Regions from separate parts of the Parafrigoribacterium humi genome, predicted to be linked through region 1. Evidence: predicted binding sites of a transcription regulator. Region 1 holds the regulator's gene; the other holds the start of a gene.
What was found. The regulator LexA, encoded in region 1, represses DNA repair genes until DNA is damaged. The targets are predictions, from matches to a motif close to TCGAACANNTGTTCGA.

Region 1 (14,777 bases):
AGCCGCCTCGTGCACTTCGAGGCACCGCAGGGTGGGGACGTTCCGCGACCAGGCGACATGGTCACCGTGACGGTCACGGAAGCCAAGCCGTTCCACCTCATCGCCGACTCGATCGATGGTGTGCCGTTCCCCGTCCGCAGAACAGCGGCTGGTGAGGCGTGGGATCGCGCGCAGGCCGCGTCCTGCGGCGCCCCATCGGCGTCATCCGGTGGCTCGGGGCGCGTATCGCTCGGGCTTCCGACGATCCGGGTGGCCACAACACCTCTCTATGACCCCGCGGACGATCAGCGCTGAGCACCCGCTCGTCGCCATCGTCGGCGCGACGGGCACCGGAAAATCCGAACTCTCGCTCGATCTGGCCGAGGCCATGGTGGCGCGCGGTGAGGCTGTCGAGATCGTCAACGCGGATGCCATGCAGCTCTACCGTGGCATGGACATCGGCACGGCCAAGCTCACCGTCGAGGAGCGGCGCGGCATCCCGCACCACATGCTCGACGTGCTTGAGCCGTCGCAGGACGCGAGCGCTGCGGCCTACCAGCGGGACGCGCGGGATGCGATCGTGCAGATCCGCTCCCGAGGCGCCGTTCCGATCCTCGTCGGCGGCTCCGGCCTGTACGTGTCCTCCGTGCTCTACGATTTCAGCTTCCCCGGAACAGACCCGGACATCCGCGCCAGACTCGAGGCGGAACTGGCCATCGAGGGTCCTGGTGCTCTCTACCGACGCCTGGAGGAGCTCGACCCTGCCGCGGCCGCGGGCATCGGTCCCCACAACGGACGACGTCTCGTGCGCGCGCTCGAGGTGATCGAGCTGACCGGTGAGCCCTTCGGCGCCGGCCTCCCCGACGAGGCGGCCTACTGGACACCGACACTCGTCATCGGGCTCCGTGCGCCGCGCGACGAGCTTGTCGCCCGGCTGAACACTCGCGTGGATCGGATGTGGGAAGCGGGCCTCGTGGATGAGGTGCGTGGGCTGACCGATGCCGCGGGCGGCATGGGGGTGACGGCGAGCAGGGCCATCGGGTATGCCCAGGCTCTCGCGCAGTTGAGGGGTGAACTGAGCCAGGCCGAGGCCATCGAGCAGACCGCGGCGCTCACGAGAAAGTATGCGCGCCGTCAGGTGAGTTGGTTCAAGAGGTATTCGCGGCTCCAGTGGCTCGACTACGACGACCATGCACGAGCCGAGGCCGCCCTCCAACTAGCATTGTCGTATGACTGAGCTTCAGTTCACCAAGGGCCACGGCACCGGGAATGACTTCGTACTGTTTGCGGACCCTGACGGAGAGCTCGAGCTCACCCCGGAGCAACTGCGACTTCTCTGCGACCGCCACTTCGGCATTGGAGCGGACGGCGTCATCCGCGCCGTGCGCTCCAGCACGCTGCCCGCGGGCTCGGCGTCTCTCGCAGAAGACGAGGCCGCGGAGTGGTTCATGGATTACCACAACTCTGATGGCTCGCCCTCGGAGATGTGTGGCAACGGCATCCGCGTCTACGCGAAATTCCTGATCGAGAACGGTCTCGCCACCCTCGGCAAGGGGGAGACCCTCGTGATCGGCACCCGCGGCGGCGTGCGCGACGTGCAGCGGAACACGGTCGGATTCCAGGCGGACATGGGTCGCTGGTCGCTCGACGGCGGAGAGCCGCTGGTTCGCGCGAAGAATCTCAAGGTCGCCCGCCCGGGCCTCGGCATCAACGTCGGCAACCCGCACGTGGTCGTGGCACTCTCCAGCATCGAAGAACTCGAGTCCGCAGACCTCAGCTATATTCCGGTGCTCGACCCCGAACCCGCCGATGGTGCCAACGTCGAGTTCGTCGTGCCACTGGAACCGCTGGTTCGCGACGGAGTCGGCCACATCAGACTGCGGGTTCACGAGCGCGGCTCGGGCGAGACCCTGTCCTGCGGAACCGGTGCGGTCGCCGCAGCGCTCGCCTTCCGGTACTGGGCGGGCGAGGGCGCACCGAACCAGTGGCGCGTCGAGGTGCCGGGCGGGACGCTCGGGGTTCGGATGTGGGCGGCAGAAGACGGCGAGCACGCCTCGCTGAGCGGCCCGGCCGAGCTGGTGTTCTCCGGAACGATCGAGCTCTAGGACCAGCGCAGCCCTACCGGCGACGCACTCGCAGCACGCGGTACCCCTTGTTGGTCGCGGCGCGAATCGTGGAGAACTCCGAGGGCAGCGTGGCCTCGAGCCAGCGGTGCAGCGAGTCGGAACCGAGGTTCTTCTGCACGACGAGCCAGGCATCCGACCCGGCCTCGAGGCGGGGAATCCACAGCTCCAGCATGTTGTGCAGCTGGTCCTTCCCGACGCGAATCGGGGGGTTCGAGCGGATGGTCGTGAACTCCAGTCCCGGGGGAACATCCTCGGGCGTCACGGCGTTGACATTGTCGAGGCCAAGCGCGGAGGCGTTGCGGCGCACCATGTCCAGCGCCCGCTCGTTGACGTCGACGGCCCACACCGTGGCGTGAGGGGACTGGAGTGCGAGGGTAAGAGAGATCGGTCCCCAGCCGCAGCCGAGATCGAGCAGGTTGCCGCCGGGAGGCGCCGCGGGACTGTGGGCCAGCAGCACCTGCGTGCCCACGTCGATGCGGTCCGGGCTGAAGATGGCGTTCGATGTGGTCAGTTCGTAGAACTGTCCGGCCAATTGCACGTGGATCTGTCGCAGTTTGAGCTCACTATCCGGGGTTGAGGAGAAGTAGTGCTCGCTGGCCATGCACAGAACCTACCGAATGATGAGGAACTAGGGTTAACCGAATGACTGAAGGTGAAGCTGTGGAGTCTGCGACGGACGACGTCGTCGATCGCGTGCTGGCGAGCGCGGTCGCGCATTCCGGCGGGTACGCGCTGTTCACCTCCGGAGAGGCACAGGCGCTGCAGAAGCGCCAGGCCGCCGGGAGTGACGGCGATGGCGAACAGCGCGATCGAGAAGATCGCCAGGCACTCCGCAGGGTCGCCGGGCTCTCGACCGAGCTCGACGACGTCACGGAGGTCGAATACCGGCAGCTGCGCATCGAGCGGGTCGTACTCATCGGCATCTACTCGCAGGGAGGCCTCGAGGAGGCCGAGAACTCCATGCGAGAGCTCTTCGCCCTCGCCGAGACAGCGGGTGCGGTCGTGCTCGACGGCCTGCTCCAGCGCCGTGTCACGCCCGATCCGAGCACCTATTTCGGCAAGGGCAAGGCGATCGAGCTGCGGGATGTCGTGGCCGCGTCCGGCGCAGACACCGTCATCGTCGACAGCGAGCTTGCCCCGAGCCAGCGGCGTGCCCTCGAGGACGTCGTGAGGGTCAAGGTCATCGATCGCACCGCCGTCATCCTCGACATCTTCAGCCAGCACGCCAAGAGCAGGGAGGGCAAGGCCCAGGTCGAACTCGCCCAGCTCGAATACCTTCTTCCACGCCTGCGTGGATGGGGTGAGTCCATGTCCCGACAGGCCGGTGGCCAGGTCGGAGGCGCGGGCGCGGGCATGGGCAGCCGTGGACCTGGTGAAACCAAGATCGAACTCGATCGCCGGCGCATCCACACGCGCATGTCGCGACTGCGCAAGCAGATCCTCGGATTCAAGCCGGCCCGCGAGGCCAAGCGCGCCAACCGCCAGCGCAACTCCGTGCCGTCCGTTGCCATCACCGGGTACACGAACGCGGGCAAGTCCTCGCTGCTCAACCGCATCACGAGGGCGGGGGCGCTCGTGGAGAACGCCCTGTTCGCGACCCTGGACACCGCGGTGCGCAAGACCGAGACGGATGACGGACGCGTGTACACGCTCGTCGACACGGTCGGGTTCGTGCGCAATCTTCCCCACCAGCTGGTGGAGGCGTTTCGCTCGACGCTCGAGGAGGTCGCAGACTCCGACGTCATCCTGCACGTGGTGGACGCGTCACATCCTGACCCGGGCAGCCAGCTGGCAACGGTGCGCGACGTGATCGGCGAGCTCGGTGCGAGACACATCGCGGAGTTGGTGGTCTTCAACAAGGCCGACCTCGCGGACGATACGCAGCGCCTGTTACTGCGCTCGTTGGCCCCCCACGCGATCTTCGTCTCCGCTCGCACGGGCGAGGGAATCGACGAATTGCGCGCGGCGCTCGCGGAGCTGTTGCCACAGCCATCGATCGAGGTGGACCTTCTGGTTCCCTACGATCGCGGCGATGTCATCTCAGCCCTGCACGACCACGCAACGATCCTGACGACCACGTACGAGCCGGAAGGCACGAGGGTCACGGCTCTCGTGACGGAGGAACAGGCGCCGGGACTGCTGGGGTTCGCGGCACCGACTCCGGCGGCACGATGACGGCCTCCGAGTGCGCCCGTAACAGGGGGCAACACACGAAACCTGCGTTGTTAGGCTGAATCCACTCGCGGGCGGGTAGGCGTCATCACACGGGGTGATACCAGTCCGACCGTGTTGAGCGACAGCCGAGCCCGGCACCCGCCCACCGGAGCCCTTGTGGCCCCGCCACCATGATCTGTGGTTGGCGTCCGGCGGTGCTGTGCGAGCGAAACGGCGCGTGGCACGAGACGGATTCCGGCCGAAGAGCCGATTGGATCCGACGTGTCGAACGAGCTGCGGCGAAGCGTGCCGTTCTCCTTCGAGATGTTTCCGCCCCGAACCGAGGCCGCGGGAGTGCAGCTGCGGGAGACGATCGAGGCGCTTGCGGCGACGGTGCCGGACTTCATGTCTGTCACCTACGGGGCCAACGGTTCATCGCGCGCGAGCTCGCTCGAGGTACTGAGGTACATCCACGAGCAGACGGACGCGCATCCGCTCGCGCACCTCACCTGTGTCGGCTCCTCCCACTTCGAGGCGAACCGTCTCGTGCGCGAGTTCCTGGACGCCGGGATCACGAGCTTTCTTGCCCTTCGCGGCGACCCGCCGAAGGGCGTGGAGGAGGGCGAGCAGTTTCTGGGAGACCTCGGCAGTGCCGCCGAGCTCGTGCAGCTGATCCATCGGGTGCAGACGGAGCGCGCGCAGTACGCGACGCTGCACTCCGCCACAGCACCGGGGAGGGGTGCGATCCCCAGTTCGCGCGAGAAGGTGCGGGTCGCCGTCGCGGCGTTTCCGAACGGGCATCCGCGTTCCTCCCGGGCCGCGCAGGACATCGACACGCTTCTCGCCAAGCAGGTCGCCGGTGCGACCTTTGCGATCACCCAGTTGTTCTTCCACGCGGAGGACTATCTCCGCTTCGTCGCCGAGGCGAGAGACGCGGGTGTGACGATCCCGATCGTCCCCGGGATCATGCCGATGACGACTGCAACGCGCCTGCAGCGCACGCTCGAGCTCACGGGCGAGCGACGCCCCGATGACCTGGCCAGGGCGCTCGAGTCCGCCTCGTCTCCCGAGGCGGGCTTCGAGGCAGGAACGGCGCACGCGATCGCCCTCGCGACGGAACTGCTTCGCGGTGGAGCGCCTGCGCTCCACCTTTACACTTTCAACCAGCACAAGGCGGTCCTCTCCGTGCTCGACGGGGTCGGACTGCTGCCTGCATCACCAACACGCAAGGATGTCGAATCACTATGAGCGTCACAGAATCCACGTCTGCTTCGTTTCCGGCCGGGACGATCCTCGGCTACCCACGCATCGGGCGACGCCGCGAGCTGAAGAGGGCCGTCGAGTCGTTCTGGGCGGGACGGATCGGCGCGGATGAGCTTGAGGCCGTCGCCACGGAGTTGCGGGCGGCGACGCGCGAGCGTCTGAAGGAGCTCGGCCTCGGCCGGACGGACTCCTCGATCCCCGAAGCGTTCTCCTACTACGACCAGGTTCTCGACGCCGCCGTCACCGTTGGTGCGGTGCCCACCCGCTTCACGCGATTCGTTGCCGCAGACGGCTCCGTCGATCTCGCCGGCTATTTTGCGATCGCCCGCGGTGACGGTGACGATGCCCCGGCCGAGATGACCAAGTGGTTCGATTCCAACTACCACTACCTCGTCCCGGAGATCGGACCGGAGACCGAGTTCCGACTGGCCTCGGATCGACTCCTTCGCGAAGTGGCCGAGGCGACCACGACCGGCTATCGCACCCGTCCGGTCATCGTCGGTCCGGTCACCTTCCTGCTGCTCAGCAAGCCCAGTGAGAGCGCCCCCGCCGACTACCGCCCGCTCGACCGCCTGGACGACCTGCTGCCGGTCTACGCCGAACTCCTCGCGGCGCTCACCGCCGTCGGAGCGGAGTGGGTGCAGCTCGACGAGCCGGCGCTCGTCAGCGAGAGCATCGAAGTCCCTCGGGATGTCGTGCTCGCGGCCACGAAGCGTGCGTACGAACTGCTCGGCGCGACTCCCATTCGCCCGCAGATCTTTGTCGCGACACCCTACGGAAGTCTCGATGACGCGCTCCCGGTGCTCGCGGCGACACCGGTGGAGGCGATCGGTCTCGACCTGGTCGAGGGCTCGGTGCCAGAGTTCTCGGATGCTGCGCTCGTCGGCAAGACGTTGGTCGGTGGCGTGATCAATGGCCACAACATCTGGCGCGGCGATCTCGAGGCCGCGCTCTCGACCCTCGAGACGCTGCGCACCCTGAGCCCGCACGTCTCCGTGAGCAGTTCGACGAGCCTGTTCCACACCCCGCATGATGTCGACGACGAGCCCCTGTTGAGCGACCAGTTGAAGAGTTGGCTCGCGTTCGCCGACCAGAAGGTGCGGCAGATCGCGACCCTCGCGACGGGACTCACGGACGGCAGGGCCGCGATCCAGTCGGAGTTGGATGCCGCATCCGCCGCCCTCGAGAACCGCAGGACCGCCGTGGGGGTTCGCGACGGTGCCGTGCGCGCACGGGCCGCCGGGCTCACCCCCGAGGACTTCAGCCGCGGAGGCTACGCCGCGCGCCTGGCCGCGCAGGATGCCGCGCTGAAGCTGCCGTTCCTGCCGACCACGACGATCGGCTCGTTCCCGCAGACCGGCGACATCCGTAGGTCCCGTGCCGCGTTTGCGAAGGGCGCCATCACCCAGCAGCAGTACACCGAGGCGATGCGATCGGAGATTCGCGATGTCGTCGCGCTGCAGGAGAAGATCGGCCTCGACGTGCTCGTGCACGGGGAACCCGAGCGCAACGACATGGTGCAGTACTTCGCGGAGCACCTCGACGGCTTCGCCGTCACTCAGAACGGGTGGGTGCAGTCGTACGGTTCGCGCTGTACGCGCCCGTCAATACTCTGGGGTGACGTGTCGCGCCCGTCGCCGATCACGGTCGAGTGGTCGAGCTACACGCAGAGCCTCACCTCGAAGCCGGTCAAAGGGATGCTCACTGGCCCGGTCACGATCCTCGCCTGGTCCTTCGTGCGCGATGACCAGCCGCTGCGGGAGACCGCCAACCAGGTCGCCCTCGCCCTGCGCGACGAGATCCGTGACCTCGAGGCTGCCGGTATCGGCATCATCCAGGTGGACGAGCCCGCATTGCGCGAACTGTTGCCACTCAAGAAGAAGGACCAGGGGGACTACCTCGACTGGTCTGTCGGTGCATTCCGCCTGGCGACGGCGGGAGTTGCCGATCGCACGCAGATCCACACCCACCTCTGTTATTCGGAGTTCGGCGTCGTCATCGACGCGATCAATCGACTGGATGCCGACGTCACGTCGATCGAGGCCGCGCGATCGAAGATGGAGGTCGTGCCCGACATCAAACGCAGCGGCTTTGCCCGGGGGATCGGACCGGGCGTCTACGATATCCACTCTCCGCGTGTTCCGAGCGTCGGTGAGGTGACCGAGCTGCTCGAGATCGCGCTGGGCTCCATTCCCGAGCGGCAGGTGTGGGTGAACCCGGACTGCGGTTTGAAGACGCGTGGCTACGAGGAGACCGTGGCCTCGCTCACGAACGTGCTGAACGCGACCCGTGCGGTGCGCGAGCAGCACGCCCACTAGACCACTAGCCACCGATCGTTGGTGATTTTCGCCCTAAAATTCGGGTTTTAGAGCGAAAATCGCCAACAATCGAAATCTTCTAGCGGGGCTTTCTGCTCAGTATCGCAGCGAGTCGCCGTCGTGCTGACACTCGCCTGGTATCTACTTCCGCGAAGGCGAGAGGTGGGAGCGAGCGAAGGCGGCGGCGCGGGACAGGCCCGGGTCGAAGAAGACCGAGCTAACCGCAGCTAGACCGAGCGGAGTACCGCGACGACTTTGCCGAGCAGCTCGGCGTAGTCGCCGAGGATCGGTGCGAAGGCGCTGTTGCGGGGGAGCAGCCAGGTATGGCCATCTCGCTGCTGGAAGACCTTGACCGTTGCCTCGTCGTCGAGCATTGCCGCGACGATGTCGCCGTTCTCGGCGGTCTTCTGCTGGCGAACCACGATCCAGTCGCCGTCACAGATCGCGGCGTCGATCATCGATTCGCCGACGACCTTGAGCATGAAGAGCTCTCCCTTGCCCACGAGCTGGCGGGGGAGCGGGAACACCTCGTCGACCTGCTGCTCGGCGGTGATCGGGATGCCCGCCGCGATTCGGCCGACGAGCGGCACCATCGCCGCGTCGCCCACCGGGGTCGGATTGTCTGAGGCGGTGGTCGCGTCCGATGGCTGCACCTCGATCAGCACCTCGAGCGCGCGCGGACGGTTGGGGTCGCGGCGCAGATAGCCGCTGAGCTCCAATTGGTTGAGTTGGTGGGTCACGCTCGACAGCGACGAGAGTCCGACGGCGTCGCCGATCTCCCGCATGCTCGGCGGGTATCCATTGGTCGACACCGCCCGCTGGATGGTCTCGAGGATCGCGAGTTGCTTGTCGCTGAGGCTCTTCCGGCGCCGGGTCCCCGGCTTCGACGCCGAGGAGGCGGATGCTCGTGCCGTGCTGAGGTCGTCCATGTCACTCCCGTAGTGCGCCGAATGTCAGTGGTTGCTGATGGTCTGTCTCCAGACAATCGAAACTGTATCCGCAGATTGGCGAATAAACAAACATCCGTTCGAGTGTGTTGGGTAAAAATATCGCGCAGCATTCGAAACTGGGGCTTGATATATCGTACAATCGAAGATACGTTCGGAACAAAGCTTCGTATCCGGCACTCCCGGCCGAGTGTCGGATACGGAATCTCTTCGGGAGACTGGCAGCCCAGGGACTGGCGGTTCAGGGTCTGGCAGTTCAGAGGATTGGGCAACGCAGGAGGTTGGACAATGAGCACAGCAGCACTGAATACGGCGACGTTCACCGGTCCGGTATTTTCCGGGGCGTCGCGCCCGGCTCCCCAGCCGCGTCTTCGGATGACCAAGCGCGGCCGTCGCGTCCTGATGTTCCTCATCGTCCTTCCCCTTGTTCTCGCGGCCGCGTCCTTCGCGCTCAACGGGGGCGTGGCTGCGGCTACGGACACCGTGGCGTCGCCCTCGCTCCAGTACGTCACCGTGCACGCCGGTCAGTCCCTGTGGCAGCTGGCCGGAGAGATCGCCCCTTCGGCCGACCCACGCGAGGTTGTCTCCGACATCGTTCACCTGAACCAGCTGTCCGGTGCCGACATCCAGGTCGGCCAGCGCATCGCGATTCCCGCCCAGTACTCCCACTAGCGAGGGCGTGGCCGACACCAGCCACGCTGCGTGCGCAGGCGAGTGCATGTGCACGGCGTAACGGGTATGAGTCACTGGCTGGCGGGCTAGTACAGTTTTGGGGTGGCTTCCCTCTCTGACTTACCCCTCCGTGACGATCTCCGCGGAAAGACGCCATACGGCGCCCCGCAGAAACCCGTCAAGATCGCTCTCAACGTCAACGAGAACAGCCACGGGATTCCCGAGCCCGTAGCGCGCGACGTCGTCGAGGCTGTCGCCGCCGCGGTTCTCACTGTCAATCGTTATCCCGACCGGGAGTTCACCGCCCTGCGAGAGAGCCTGGCGGACTACCTCGGTCACGGCCTGACGCGGGAGAACATCTGGGCCGCCAACGGCTCGAACGAGGTGCTGCAGCAGCTGTTGCAGGCATTCGGCGGGCCCGGACGCAATCTCCTCGGGTTCCCTCCGACCTATTCGATGTACCCGATTCTCGCGGCCGGAACGGGAACGCTCTGGCTGGAGGCCCAGCGAGATGCCGACTACGAGCTGTCGCCAGAAACCGCCGCGCGCGCGATTGAGCAGGCCGACCCCGGCCTGGTCGTACTGTGTTCGCCGAACAACCCGACGGGCACCCCGCTGTCGCTCGACACGATCGCCGCCGCCTATGACGCGAGCCGGGGGATCGTGATCGTGGATGAGGCCTACGCCGAGTTCACCCCGGATGGCGAACCGAGCGCGATCACGCTTCTCGAAGGCCGAGAGCGCCTCGTGGTGTCGCGGACGATGAGCAAGGCGTTCGCCTTCGCGGGTGCGCGCGTGGGATACTTCGCCGCGGACCCGGCCATCGCTGACGCGGTTCGACTCGTGCGGCTGCCGTACCACCTCTCCGCGCTGACTCAGGCCGCGGCGAGGGCGGCGCTCGCACACTCCGCGGAGATGCTGGCCACGGTCGACGACATCAAGGGCCAGCGCGACCGACTTCTTGCCGAGTTGCCGAAGCTTGGATACCCGACCCTGCGCAGTTGGTCGAACTTCGTACTCTTCGGTGGTGTCGCCGATCCGCACGCGCTGTTCGAGGCACTTCTCGAGCAGGACATTCTGGTCCGTGACGTCGGCATCCCCAATCACCTCAGGGTGACCGCGGGCACTGAAGCAGAGACGACCGCGTTCCTCGACGCTCTGGCTAGGATTGGACGATGACCGGACAGCGGGTTGCGAGCCTGAAGCGCGAGACGAGCGAGTCGAGCATTGACCTTTCCCTCGATCTCGACGGAACGGGAACCTCGCAGATCGACACCTCCGTGCCGTTTTTCGATCACCTCCTCACCGCCTTCTCCCGGCACTCGCTCATCGACCTGAACGTGCGTGCCAGCGGCGACACCGAGATCGACGTGCACCACACCGTCGAGGACGTCGGTATCGTCCTGGGCAAGGCGATCCTCGCCGCGCTCGGAGACAAGACCGGGATCTCACGCTTCGGCGACGCACTCGTGCCACTGGATGAGGCGCTCGTGCAGGCTGTCGTCGACGTCTCGGGGCGTCCATACCTCGTGCACTCTGGAGAGCCCGCCGGTTTCGAGTACCACCTCATCGGCGGACACTTCACCGGTTCGATGGTGCGTCACGTGTTCGAAGCGATCGCGTTCAACGCTGCGCTCACGGTGCACGTCACCGTGCTCGGTGGCCGCGATCCCCACCACATCGCGGAGGCAGAGTTCAAGGCCTTCGCCCGTGCTTTCCGTCAGGCGGTCAGTCCTGACGCGCGCGTGAGCGGCGTCCCGTCCACCAAGGGCGCCCTGTAGCCGTGACATCTCCCTTCGTCGTGGTGCTCGACTACGGCAGCGGCAACGTCCATTCCGCGGCTAAGGCCCTCGAGGTCGCCGGTGCGCACGTCGAACTGAGCGCCGACCGGGCGAAGATTCAGAAGGCAGACGGGCTCGTGGTTCCCGGGGTCGGTGCCTTTGCCGCGGTCATGGAGCAGCTCGACGCTGTCGGCGGGGCAGAGTTGGTCGACCAGCGCCTGGCCGGCGGACGCCCGGTGCTCGGCATCTGCGTCGGCATGCAGGTGCTGTTCGAACGTGGGGTCGAGGGCGGTACGACGACGGATGGCCTCGGTCAGTGGCCGGGAACGGTCACGAGGCTCGACGCTCCCGTGCTGCCTCACATGGGCTGGAACACCGTGGATGCACCGGCGGCGTCCGTGCTCTTCGATGGAATTGCGCACGAGCGTTTCTACTTCGTACACTCGTATGCCGCGCAGGACTGGGGCCTCGAGGTCACGCCTCCGTTCCCCGGGCCGAGCCTGACCTGGGCCACGCATGGCACGCGGTTCCTTGCCGCGGTCGAAAACGGCCCGCTGTCCGCGACACAGTTTCACCCGGAGAAATCGGGTGAGCCCGGAATACGCCTGCTGCGCAACTGGATTGCCAGCCTGCACGCACACTGACCACACCATCAACGAGAAACGACATCATGAGTGAGTTCAACAAAGCCCCTGCCCTCGTCCTGCTCCCCGCAGTGGACGTCGCCGATGGGAAGGCCGTTCGACTCACGCAGGGCGAGGCCGGCAGCGAGACGAACTACGGCGATCCGGTCGAGGCTGCGGCCGACTGGGTGGACCAGGGTGCGGAGTGGATCCACCTCGTCGACCTCGACGCCGCCTTCGGCCGCGGGAACAATCGCGGGGTGATCAAGCGGGTCATCAAGCAGGCCCGCGGCGTCAACATCGAGCTCTCGGGCGGCATCCGCGATGACGAATCGCTCGAGTCGGCGCTCGCGACGGGGGCAAAGCGCATCAACCTGGGCACGGCCGCCCTCGAGAACCCGGAGTGGGCATCCCACGTCATCGCCGAATATGGCGAAGCGATTGCGGTCGGCCTCGACGTGCGCGGCACGACGCTCGCGGCAAGGGGCTGGACCAAGGATGGTGGAGACCTGTACCAGGTCATGGACCGCCTCGAAGAAGCCGGATGCTGCCGCTACGTCGTCACGGACGTCACGAAAGACGGCACGCTGCAGGGCCCCAACCTCGAACTGCTGCGCGAGCTGGCCGATCGCACCGACAAGCCCGTGATCGCCTCTGGGGGCGTATCGAGCCTCGACGACATCGCGGACCTGCGGGAGCTCGTGAGGTTCGGCGTGGAGGGTGCAATCGTCGGAAAGGCGCTCTACGCGAAGGCGTTCACCCTCGCCGAGGCGCTGGACGTCGCCAGCGACTGATGACTGACCACCAGACACCACGCGAGCCGCACGGCCACGCCGATCACTCTCACATCGGAGGCCTTCACCCCGGCACGGACTCCGCCGGTGTTCCATGGGAGGGCCGACACTTCGAGCAGGAACCCTCGTCGAATGATGACGGCACGGCACCGGCCGCGCTGATCGAGGCGATAGCGCGGTTCCGTGCGGGCGACGGCGGGGAGCAGTCCGTTGTCGCCGCCATCGCGCAGTCGAGGCTTCTCGTTCCGCTCGTGGCGGCACTGGGGGAGACGGGCGTCGGGCCGCACGGCCACCTCGTCGACAAGAGCGCCGAGTTGTCCATCGTCACCGTTGCCGGCCCGGATGGGCGCGACGTGCTGCCCGCTTTCAGCTCGGTGGCGGCGATGCAGCAGTGGAATCCGAAGGCGCGTCCCGTACCCGCGGATGCCGTGCGCGTCGCCCTGGCCGCCGCGAGCGAGCAGACCGACCTCCTGGTGCTCGATCCCACCGCCTCGACCGAGTTCGCGATCCGTCGCCCCGCGCTGTGGGCGATCGCGCAGTCGCAGTCGTGGATTCCCAGCTATCTCGACCCGGAGGTGCTCGACGCGTTCATGGCGTCGGCGACAGAAGAGGCCAGCGTCGCCCGAATCGAGTTGGCACCCGGCGATCCGGATGCGCGGCTCGCCGGCCCCGAGTTGGTCGTGACCCTGGCGCTGACACCCGGCCTCGATCAGCCGTCACTGGACGCGTTGATCGCTCGCCTGCGGGGGCGCTGGTCCGCGAGTGAGCTGATAGCGGCCCGGGTGGACTCCCTGGCCGTCAAACTGATCGCCGCTTAGTTGACGGGCCCCGTCCATTTCTCACCCGCGCCCTGCCCGGGTGCATCCGGGAACGGGGAGGCCTCGCGGAACGCAAGCTGTACGGAACGCAGCCCGTCGCGCAGGGCCCGCGCGTGGTGGTCGCCGACGGCCGCTGAGCTCGCCGTCACGAGCCCGGCCATCGCGTCGATGAGCTTGCGCGCCTCGTCGAGGTCGAGCTGGTTCTCCGGGTCGTCGGCTAGGCCGCATTTGACGGCGGCCGCGCTCAAGAGGTGCACCGCGACGGTGTTGATGATCTCCACTGCGGGGACGTCTGCGATGTCGCGCGCGGCGTCGACACCCGAGTATTCGGTCATGGGCGGCGCCGACTCTGCTGAGTGAATGTGGCCGGTGTCGCTCATGGTTCTTCCTCTGTTAGACTTGGCGACGGCTTCGAGGCCATGCTGTCTCGAAACGAAAGTGGAGATTCTCCCACCCGCGCTTACCGCCCGGTGTCGGCCGATGATCAATCGACCAGCACTACTAAGGTTACCGGGTTGTTGGTGCCCCGCTCGTGTTCGTGCAAGCGTTCGCGCGTAGTCAGGGTGCCGTGCCGTGTTGTGGGCGACAAGCCCGCGATCGGCGCGTGATCTCCTCCTCTCGACCCCGGTTCGACATCCGTCGGCCGCTGGCCGCAGTAACTGAGTATCCAGAGGAGAAACGCATCAGCGATCCCCGTACCAATGACCGCATCCGCGTGCCGGAGGTCCGTCTTGTTGGCCCGAACGGCGAGCAGGTCGGTGTCGTGCGCATTGAAGACGCCATTCGTCTTGCCCAGGAAGCAGACCTGGATCTGGTTGAGGTTGCCCCCAACTCCAAGCCTCCCGTGGCGAAGATCATGGACTTCGGCAAGTTCAAGTACGAAACCGCGCAGAAGGCCAAGGAGGCCAAGCGCAACCAGTCGAACACGATCCTCAAAGAGGTTCGGTTCCGCCTGAAGATCGACGTGCACGACTACGAGACCAAGCGCAAGCGCGCCGAGGGCTTCCTCAAGACCGGCGACAAGGTCAAGGCCATGATCCTGTTCCGGGGTCGTGAGCAGTCGCGTCCAGAGCAGGGAGTCCGTCTGCTGCAGCGTTTTGCGGAAGACGTGGCGGAGTTCGGATCCGTCGAGTCGACGCCGACGATCGACGGTCGAAACATGGTCATGGTGATCGGTCCGCTCAAGACCAAGGCCGAGGTCAAGGCAGAGCACGACGCCAGGCAGCCCGCAAAGTCACAGCGCTCCGAGCGCGACCACGCGGATGCCGCCCCGGCGGCCGAGCCTGCAGCGACACCGAAGGC
Region 2 (6,153 bases), on a different contig from region 1:
GGTGGATGAGGAGCGGTGTTCCGAGATCGGCGAGGATCTGCGCTGCCTGCACCGTGCGCTCCGGCGAGTAGGAGGAGATGCCGGCGTAGAGCGCCTTGCCCGAGGCGACGGCGGTGTGCAGGGCACCCATGGTCTCTTCGAGCGGGGTGTCCGGGTCGGCGCGGTGCGAGTAGAAGATGTCGACGTAGTCGAGTCCCATGCGACCGAGTGACTGGTCCAGGGAGGCGAGCAGGTACTTGCGCGAGCCGAAGTTGCCGTACGGGCCTGGCCACATGTCGTAGCCGGCTTTGGTGGAGATGACGAGTTCGTCGCGGTAGGGCGCGAAGTCGCGACGAAGGTGCTCGCCGAAGTTCTCTTCTGCGCTGCCGTAGGGCGGGCCGTAGTTGTTGGCGAGATCGAAGTGGGTCACGCCGAGGTCGAACGCCCTGCGCAGGATATCGCGCTGGCGATCCATGGGTACGGTGTCTCCGAAGTTCTGCCACAGCCCGAGCGACACGGCCGGGAGTGTGAGTCCGCTGCGCCCGACGCGCCGGTAGCTCATGGAATCGTAACGGGAATCATCAGCGAGGTAGGTCACTGATCCATACTCCCACGTGATCGCCACGTTCGGGCCCCGCCGCTCACGCGCTCGCCCGCTCGACGGGCCGCACCGCTCGCCCGCTCGACGGGCCGCACCGCTGGCCGCTCGACGGGCCGCACCGCTGGCCGCTCGCGCATCAGCTCCCTGAGGGCAGAGCTCTTACTCGGAAGGGGCCGTCGTCGCTGGCCCGGATCGACATCGGGTGGCGGGATCAACCAGTAATCACCGCCCGCGCGCTCGATCTCCCAGTGATTGTTATGGAGCAACAGGTGATGGTGTCGGCACAGGAGAATGCCGTCGGCGACATCCGTCTTTCCGCCGTCTCGCGCCCAGAATCTGACGTGGTGCGCCTCGGTCCAGGATGGCGGTCTGTCGCAGCCGATCCAGCGGCACCCGCCGTCTCGCACTGCGAGCGCTACCCGCTGCGTGCGGTTGTACAGTCGCTGTTCGCGGCCCACATTCAACGGCTGCCCCTCGCCATCGATGCTCACCTCCGCTGTCGCACCGGTGCACGCGAGCCGCTCGGCAGTCTCGATGGACACCGGGTCGGCCTGCCCCTCGATGCGAGCGTGTCCAGCGCGAGAGCCGAGTGCCCGCTTCGTGACGAGCACGCGGACCACGGGCGCGCCGGTTCCGAGAAGCCTGCTGGAATCCGCATCGGCACCAGCGACGAGCAGGTGTTCGAACACGTCGGATGCCAGTTGCGCCGTTGTGCGGGGGTCGGCCTCGATCTGTTCTGCTATCTCTTGGCTTTCGGCGCTGACGAAGCGCGGACCTCCGCGACGGGGTGACGTTGCCCGGTCGAAGAGCTCTGCGACGGACGCGAGAGTCTCGGGGTCCATCATCCACACGAGCCGGCCCATGCCGTCGCGCTGGCGATAGAGCGCGAGGCTGCGTTGCGCACGGCGTTCTGCCTCCCGCTCGGCGAGGCCGAGATCGTCCAGTTCGTCCCGAAGCTCGCGCGCACGACGATACAGCCGATCGGCGTCGAGCATTTCGGCCTCGGCGCAGAGCTGTCCAACCAGTTCTGTCAACGTCTGCTCGCTTACGTGCACAGAAGGTTTACCGACACCGCGCTCAATGGACTCAGCGCCATCGATCGAGACTGCGCCTGCAGCGACGGCCCTCCCCACTTCGGCAAGCCACGTCCGCTCCGACGCAAGGACCTCGCCGGTCGTGCTGTCGACGCCAGAATCCTCCGCGCTCTCGTGGACAAGACGCCCCACCCTGACCGCCGCCGCAGCCTCCCTCGCCGTGGACCCGCTGGTCACGCGCATCATCTCTTCCGGCGTGCGAAAACCTTCGCGCCGAGCGAGGCCGGCGCTGCCCAATTCCGGCCGTGACCGGTGGGCGAGCTCGCCAGCGATCACTACCCCGTGCACCTGGGCCGCCCGTAACAGCAGGTTCGACAATCTGGCTGCCTCACGAAACTCCTCATCGCTGAGACCCCGATATTCCGCAATTTCGGTGGTGACCGCATCCATCGCGTGCAGGGCCGCGGCGAGCGCCGAGACCAGCGGATGGGAGGTGGATGACATACGACTATCCTCCTCTTTCGAAGGTGTGTTCGAAAGTATTATGGGGCAATCTTGGGATAAGTGATTGGCGGTCACGACTGTGGAGGAGAGGTCGGGAGGAGAGCACCTGCCTGGGCCCGACTCGCACAGCCTCCACCCGGGCGCCATTTCCGCCGCTCCCGCCTGAGAGCGAGCCGACGCCGGCGACTCCACGAGAGCCTCCCTATCCGATGCCACCAGCATCTGCTGCGCTGTCGCCACCGACACCACCACCGAAGCGATAATCGTCCTGCGCGACCCAGCGCACTCCCCTCCTGTGACTCACCAGAATCCCGCGAAGTGGCACCTCGGCCTCATCGCAGGCGCGATGCAGAGCGCGGGCCCAGTCGATGTCCGTGGGGGTCAATCTGGCATCCGCATATCGTTCGAGAACAAAGACGAGGGAGTGCGCACCAGCACTCTCCGTGACGTGGCGGAGCATTGAGCACAGCGCGGTGTCCGACAGGCCCGGCGGAAGAGGCGGCAGGCCGTCGATCGGTATGAGTGTGGGCAGTTGCACACCGTGCTCGTCGAGGAACAGCAACCACAGCTGTCGCTGGATGGCGCGTCCGAGAAGACCGGCTACACGCTCCTCGATGAGGGCGTTGGTGGTCAACGGGAGGAGTTTCGCTTCGTCGTATCGTGCTGGTGTCATCCGCCCATGGTCGACCTTCGCCGCCCGGCACGGTGAGTTCGGAGCAGTGACTGTGGATTACGCCGACACAGGCAGGTCAGGGAGGAGAAGTCGACGGCAGCACGGGCGACAGCCGGGGCACTGCAGCAGCCCGACCCGCGGCAGCCCGACCCGCCTGAGCCGGGCAGAAACCCCGGAAAAGCCAGTTCAGTGCTCCTTGTCCGGCCGCCGCGCATCGCTCTCGAGCGGTGCGAAGCGACGCACGCGCCGGCCGTCGACCTCGACATCCTCCACGAACATGCCGAAGGGGCGCACCCACATCCCGCGCACCCCGTAGAGCGCGCGGTAGACGACGAGCGACTCCTCCGTCTCGGAGTGCTGGGCCACGCCGATCACCTCGTAGAGGTTCCCCTTGTAATGGCGATACAGGCCGGGTGTGATGTCGTCAGCGCTGGGCACCTGACCATTCTGCTGGCTGGAGACGACTCGGGCGAACCGCCCCGCGCATCCGAGGCCCGAGGTCTGGGCGGTTCACTACGATTGACCTCGACCCAGGGAGTTCTTGCATGACGATCACCGCATCCGCCGACGGCTCGGCCCTCGGCAACCCTGGCCCGGCGGGATGGGCGTGGTACGTCGACGACGACAACTGGGCCGCGGGCGGCTGGCCGCGCGCGACCAACAACCAGGGCGAGCTCACGGCCGTGCTCGAGCTGTTCCGCGCGACGGAGCACTCGGGCGAGGACCTGCTCATCCTGTGCGACAGCCAGTACGTCATCAATTCCGTGACCAAGTGGATGCCCGGCTGGAAGAAAAAGGGCTGGCGCAAGGGCGACGGCAAGCCTGTGATGAACGTCGAGCTCCTCAAGCAGATCGACGACGCGATCACCGGGCGTCGCTACCGATTCGAGTGGGTGCGCGGACACATCGGCCACGTGCTCAACGAGGCCGCGGATGCCCGTGCCCGGGCGGCTGCGGAGGCCTACCAGCGAGGTGCCGCCGTGCCCTCCGGTCCCGGGTGGCGCGGCAGCGCAGCCGGCGCGCCTGAGCGGTCCGCACCACGTTTGCCCGAGCCGCAGGCGCCCGCACCGGATACCGCTCTTTTCACCCTCGACGAGCCGAAAATGCACGCTCTCGCGCTGCAGCTCACCCCCGCAGAATTCGCGCGCCTGACCCGGCGAGCGCGCGAGAGCGGCAGCACGCCGGAGGAGTTCCTGCGCGGCCTGATCTGAGGTAACACCCCCGCGGTGCGCAGAACTTGCAGGTATCGTGGAGTCGCCTCGGCGCGGCTCGCGTAGTGGTGAACGACACGATATGGGGAGTATTCCGATGACGGATCCGCGCTTGGGCGAGCTGCTGAACGAGGCGACAACGATCGCGGTCGTCGGGGCCTCGAGGCACGAGAAGAAGGCGGCCCACCGCATCCCCAGGCGCCTGCTCAAGGCCGGGTTCACCGTCATCCCGGTCAACCCCCACGCCAACGAGATCCTCGGACAGAAGGCCTACCACAGCCTCGCCGACATACCGGTTCCTGTGGACATCGTTGACGTCTTCCGCCCATCGGAGGAGGCCGCCGGTGTGGCGGAGCAGGCCGCGGCGATCGGCGCCAAGGCGCTCTGGCTGCAGATGGAGATCACCTCGGAGGAGGCTCGCGACATCGCCACGAAGGCGGGCATGGACTTCGTCGAAGACACCTGCATCGGCGTCACGACCGCGGAGTTCGAGATCCAGAAGTAGCGCGCTCAACCCAGCGCCGACACATGCGGCGCGGAGCACGCCCGCGTACCCTCGCTCTCATGAGCACTCACGAGGTTGTGAACCAGGCTCCGCTGCGCGCGGGCATCAACGAGTTCAGCACGAACGTCCCGCTGGTCGAGTCGGTGCGACAGTATGACGCTGGTTGGGCTCTCGACGATCTGGCCCGCGTGGGCGAGTTGGTCGGCACCGAGCAGTTTCAGCAGGATGCCGCGCGAGCGAACCGCTTCGAGCCGCAGCTGCGCACCCATGACCGCTGGGGCAACCGCGTGGACGAGGTCGACTACGACCCGTCGTATCACCGCATCATCCGTGCGGCCGTGGCCGAGGGTGCGCACACTTCCGCGTGGGCAGAGCCGCGCCCCGGCGCGAATGTCGCGCGGGCGGCGACCTTCATGCTTTTCGCGCAGGTCGAGCCCGGCCACGCCTGCCCGATCTCAATGACGCACGCGGCCGTTCCGACCCTGCTGATGAGCGACGAGCTGAGCCGCGAGTGGCTGCCGCGCCTGCTCAGCCGCGACTATGACGGTGCGCTCGGGGCTGGCAAGAGCTCCGCCCTGTTCGGCATGGCGATGACCGAAAAACAGGGCGGGTCGGATGTGCGCGCGAACTCCACGCGGGCCGTGGACGCCGGCGACGGCAGCTTTCGCCTCACCGGCCACAAGTGGTTCTGCAGCGCGCCGATGTCCGACGGTTTCTTCGTGCTCGCGCAGACGGAGCCGGGGCTCAGCTGCTTTCTGGTGCCTCGGGTGCTGGCCGACGGCATCCGCAATCCGTTTTTCATCCAGCGCTTGAAGGACAAGCTCGGCAATCGCTCGAATGCCTCCTGCGAGGTGGAGTTCGACCAGACGGTGGGATTCCTGGTGGGCGAGGAGGGACGCGGTGTGCGCACGATCATCGAGATGGTGTCGCGCACCAGGCTCGACTGCGTGTTCGGCACGGCGGCGGGAATGCGGCAGTCGGTGGCGGAGGCGCTGTGGCACGTGCGCCACCGCAAGGCGTTCGGCGCGCTGCTGGTGGACCAGCCCGCGATGACGGCGGTGGTGGCGGATCTCGCGCTCGACTCGGAGGCAGCCACCGCGACGGCCATGCGGCTGGCCCGCGCCCACGACGCCGATGCGAACGAGACAGAGGTCGCATTCCGGCGCCTGGCAACGGCGGTGAGCAAATACTGGATCTGCAAGCGCGGACCTGCGCACGCCTACGAGGCGCTCGAATGCCTCGGTGGCAACGGCTTCATCGAGACGTTTCCGCTCGCGCGCCGCTACCGCGAGCAGCCGGTGATGGCGGTGTGGGAGGGCTCCGGCAACGTCATCGCGTTGGACGTGCTGCGCGCGATCGCCCGCGATTCGGCGACCCTCGATGCCTTCGACGCGGAGGTGTCGCTCTCGGCGGGAGTCAACGCCACCTTCGACGCGCACCTCACTTCCACGCGTGAGCTCGCCCGGTCAATCAGTGCGATGGATGCCGCTGCCGCGGCCAGCCAGGCCCGTCGCCTCGTGGGGGCGCTGGCCCTGACGCTGCAGGCATCCCTGCTCATCCGGCACTCCCCCGCCGCCGTCTCAGACGCGTTCGTGGCGGCGAGGTTCGGCCCCGATCGCGGGCGGCTCTACGGGGAACTGCCGAGC

Region 2: the regulator LexA is predicted to act here: its motif matches at 2,136-2,151, upstream of ABUA28_RS10280 (DUF222 domain-containing protein).

What each region holds. Positions count from the first base shown of each region.
Region 1 is NZ_JBELOA010000009.1:64,667-79,443, forward strand. Features, by position in the region: gene miaB (tRNA (N6-isopentenyl adenosine(37)-C2)-methylthiotransferase MiaB) at 1-294, shown strand, start outside; gene miaA (tRNA (adenosine(37)-N6)-dimethylallyltransferase MiaA) at 269-1,216, shown strand; gene dapF (diaminopimelate epimerase) at 1,209-2,084, shown strand; gene ABUA28_RS12610 (class I SAM-dependent methyltransferase) at 2,098-2,706, opposite strand; gene hflX (GTPase HflX) at 2,748-4,280, shown strand; gene ABUA28_RS12620 (methylenetetrahydrofolate reductase) at 4,542-5,507, shown strand; gene metE (5-methyltetrahydropteroyltriglutamate--homocysteine S-methyltransferase) at 5,504-7,840, shown strand; gene lexA (transcriptional repressor LexA) at 8,068-8,769, opposite strand; gene ABUA28_RS12635 (LysM peptidoglycan-binding domain-containing protein) at 9,076-9,459, shown strand; gene ABUA28_RS12640 (histidinol-phosphate transaminase) at 9,562-10,638, shown strand; gene hisB (imidazoleglycerol-phosphate dehydratase HisB) at 10,635-11,240, shown strand; gene hisH (imidazole glycerol phosphate synthase subunit HisH) at 11,243-11,884, shown strand; gene priA (bifunctional 1-(5-phosphoribosyl)-5-((5-phosphoribosylamino)methylideneamino)imidazole-4-carboxamide isomerase/phosphoribosylanthranilate isomerase PriA) at 11,911-12,657, shown strand; gene ABUA28_RS12660 (SseB family protein) at 12,657-13,475, shown strand; gene ABUA28_RS12665 (DUF1844 domain-containing protein) at 13,472-13,810, opposite strand; partial or broken gene infC (translation initiation factor IF-3) at 14,158-14,777, shown strand, end outside.
Region 2 is NZ_JBELOA010000006.1:885-7,037, forward strand. Features, by position in the region: gene mgrA (L-glyceraldehyde 3-phosphate reductase) at 1-577, opposite strand, end outside; gene ABUA28_RS10280 (DUF222 domain-containing protein) at 574-2,118, opposite strand; gene ABUA28_RS10285 (hypothetical protein) at 2,321-2,791, opposite strand; gene ABUA28_RS10290 (DUF1653 domain-containing protein) at 2,978-3,229, opposite strand; gene ABUA28_RS10295 (RNase H family protein) at 3,337-4,002, shown strand; gene ABUA28_RS10300 (CoA-binding protein) at 4,100-4,507, shown strand; gene ABUA28_RS10305 (acyl-CoA dehydrogenase family protein) at 4,567-6,153, shown strand, end outside.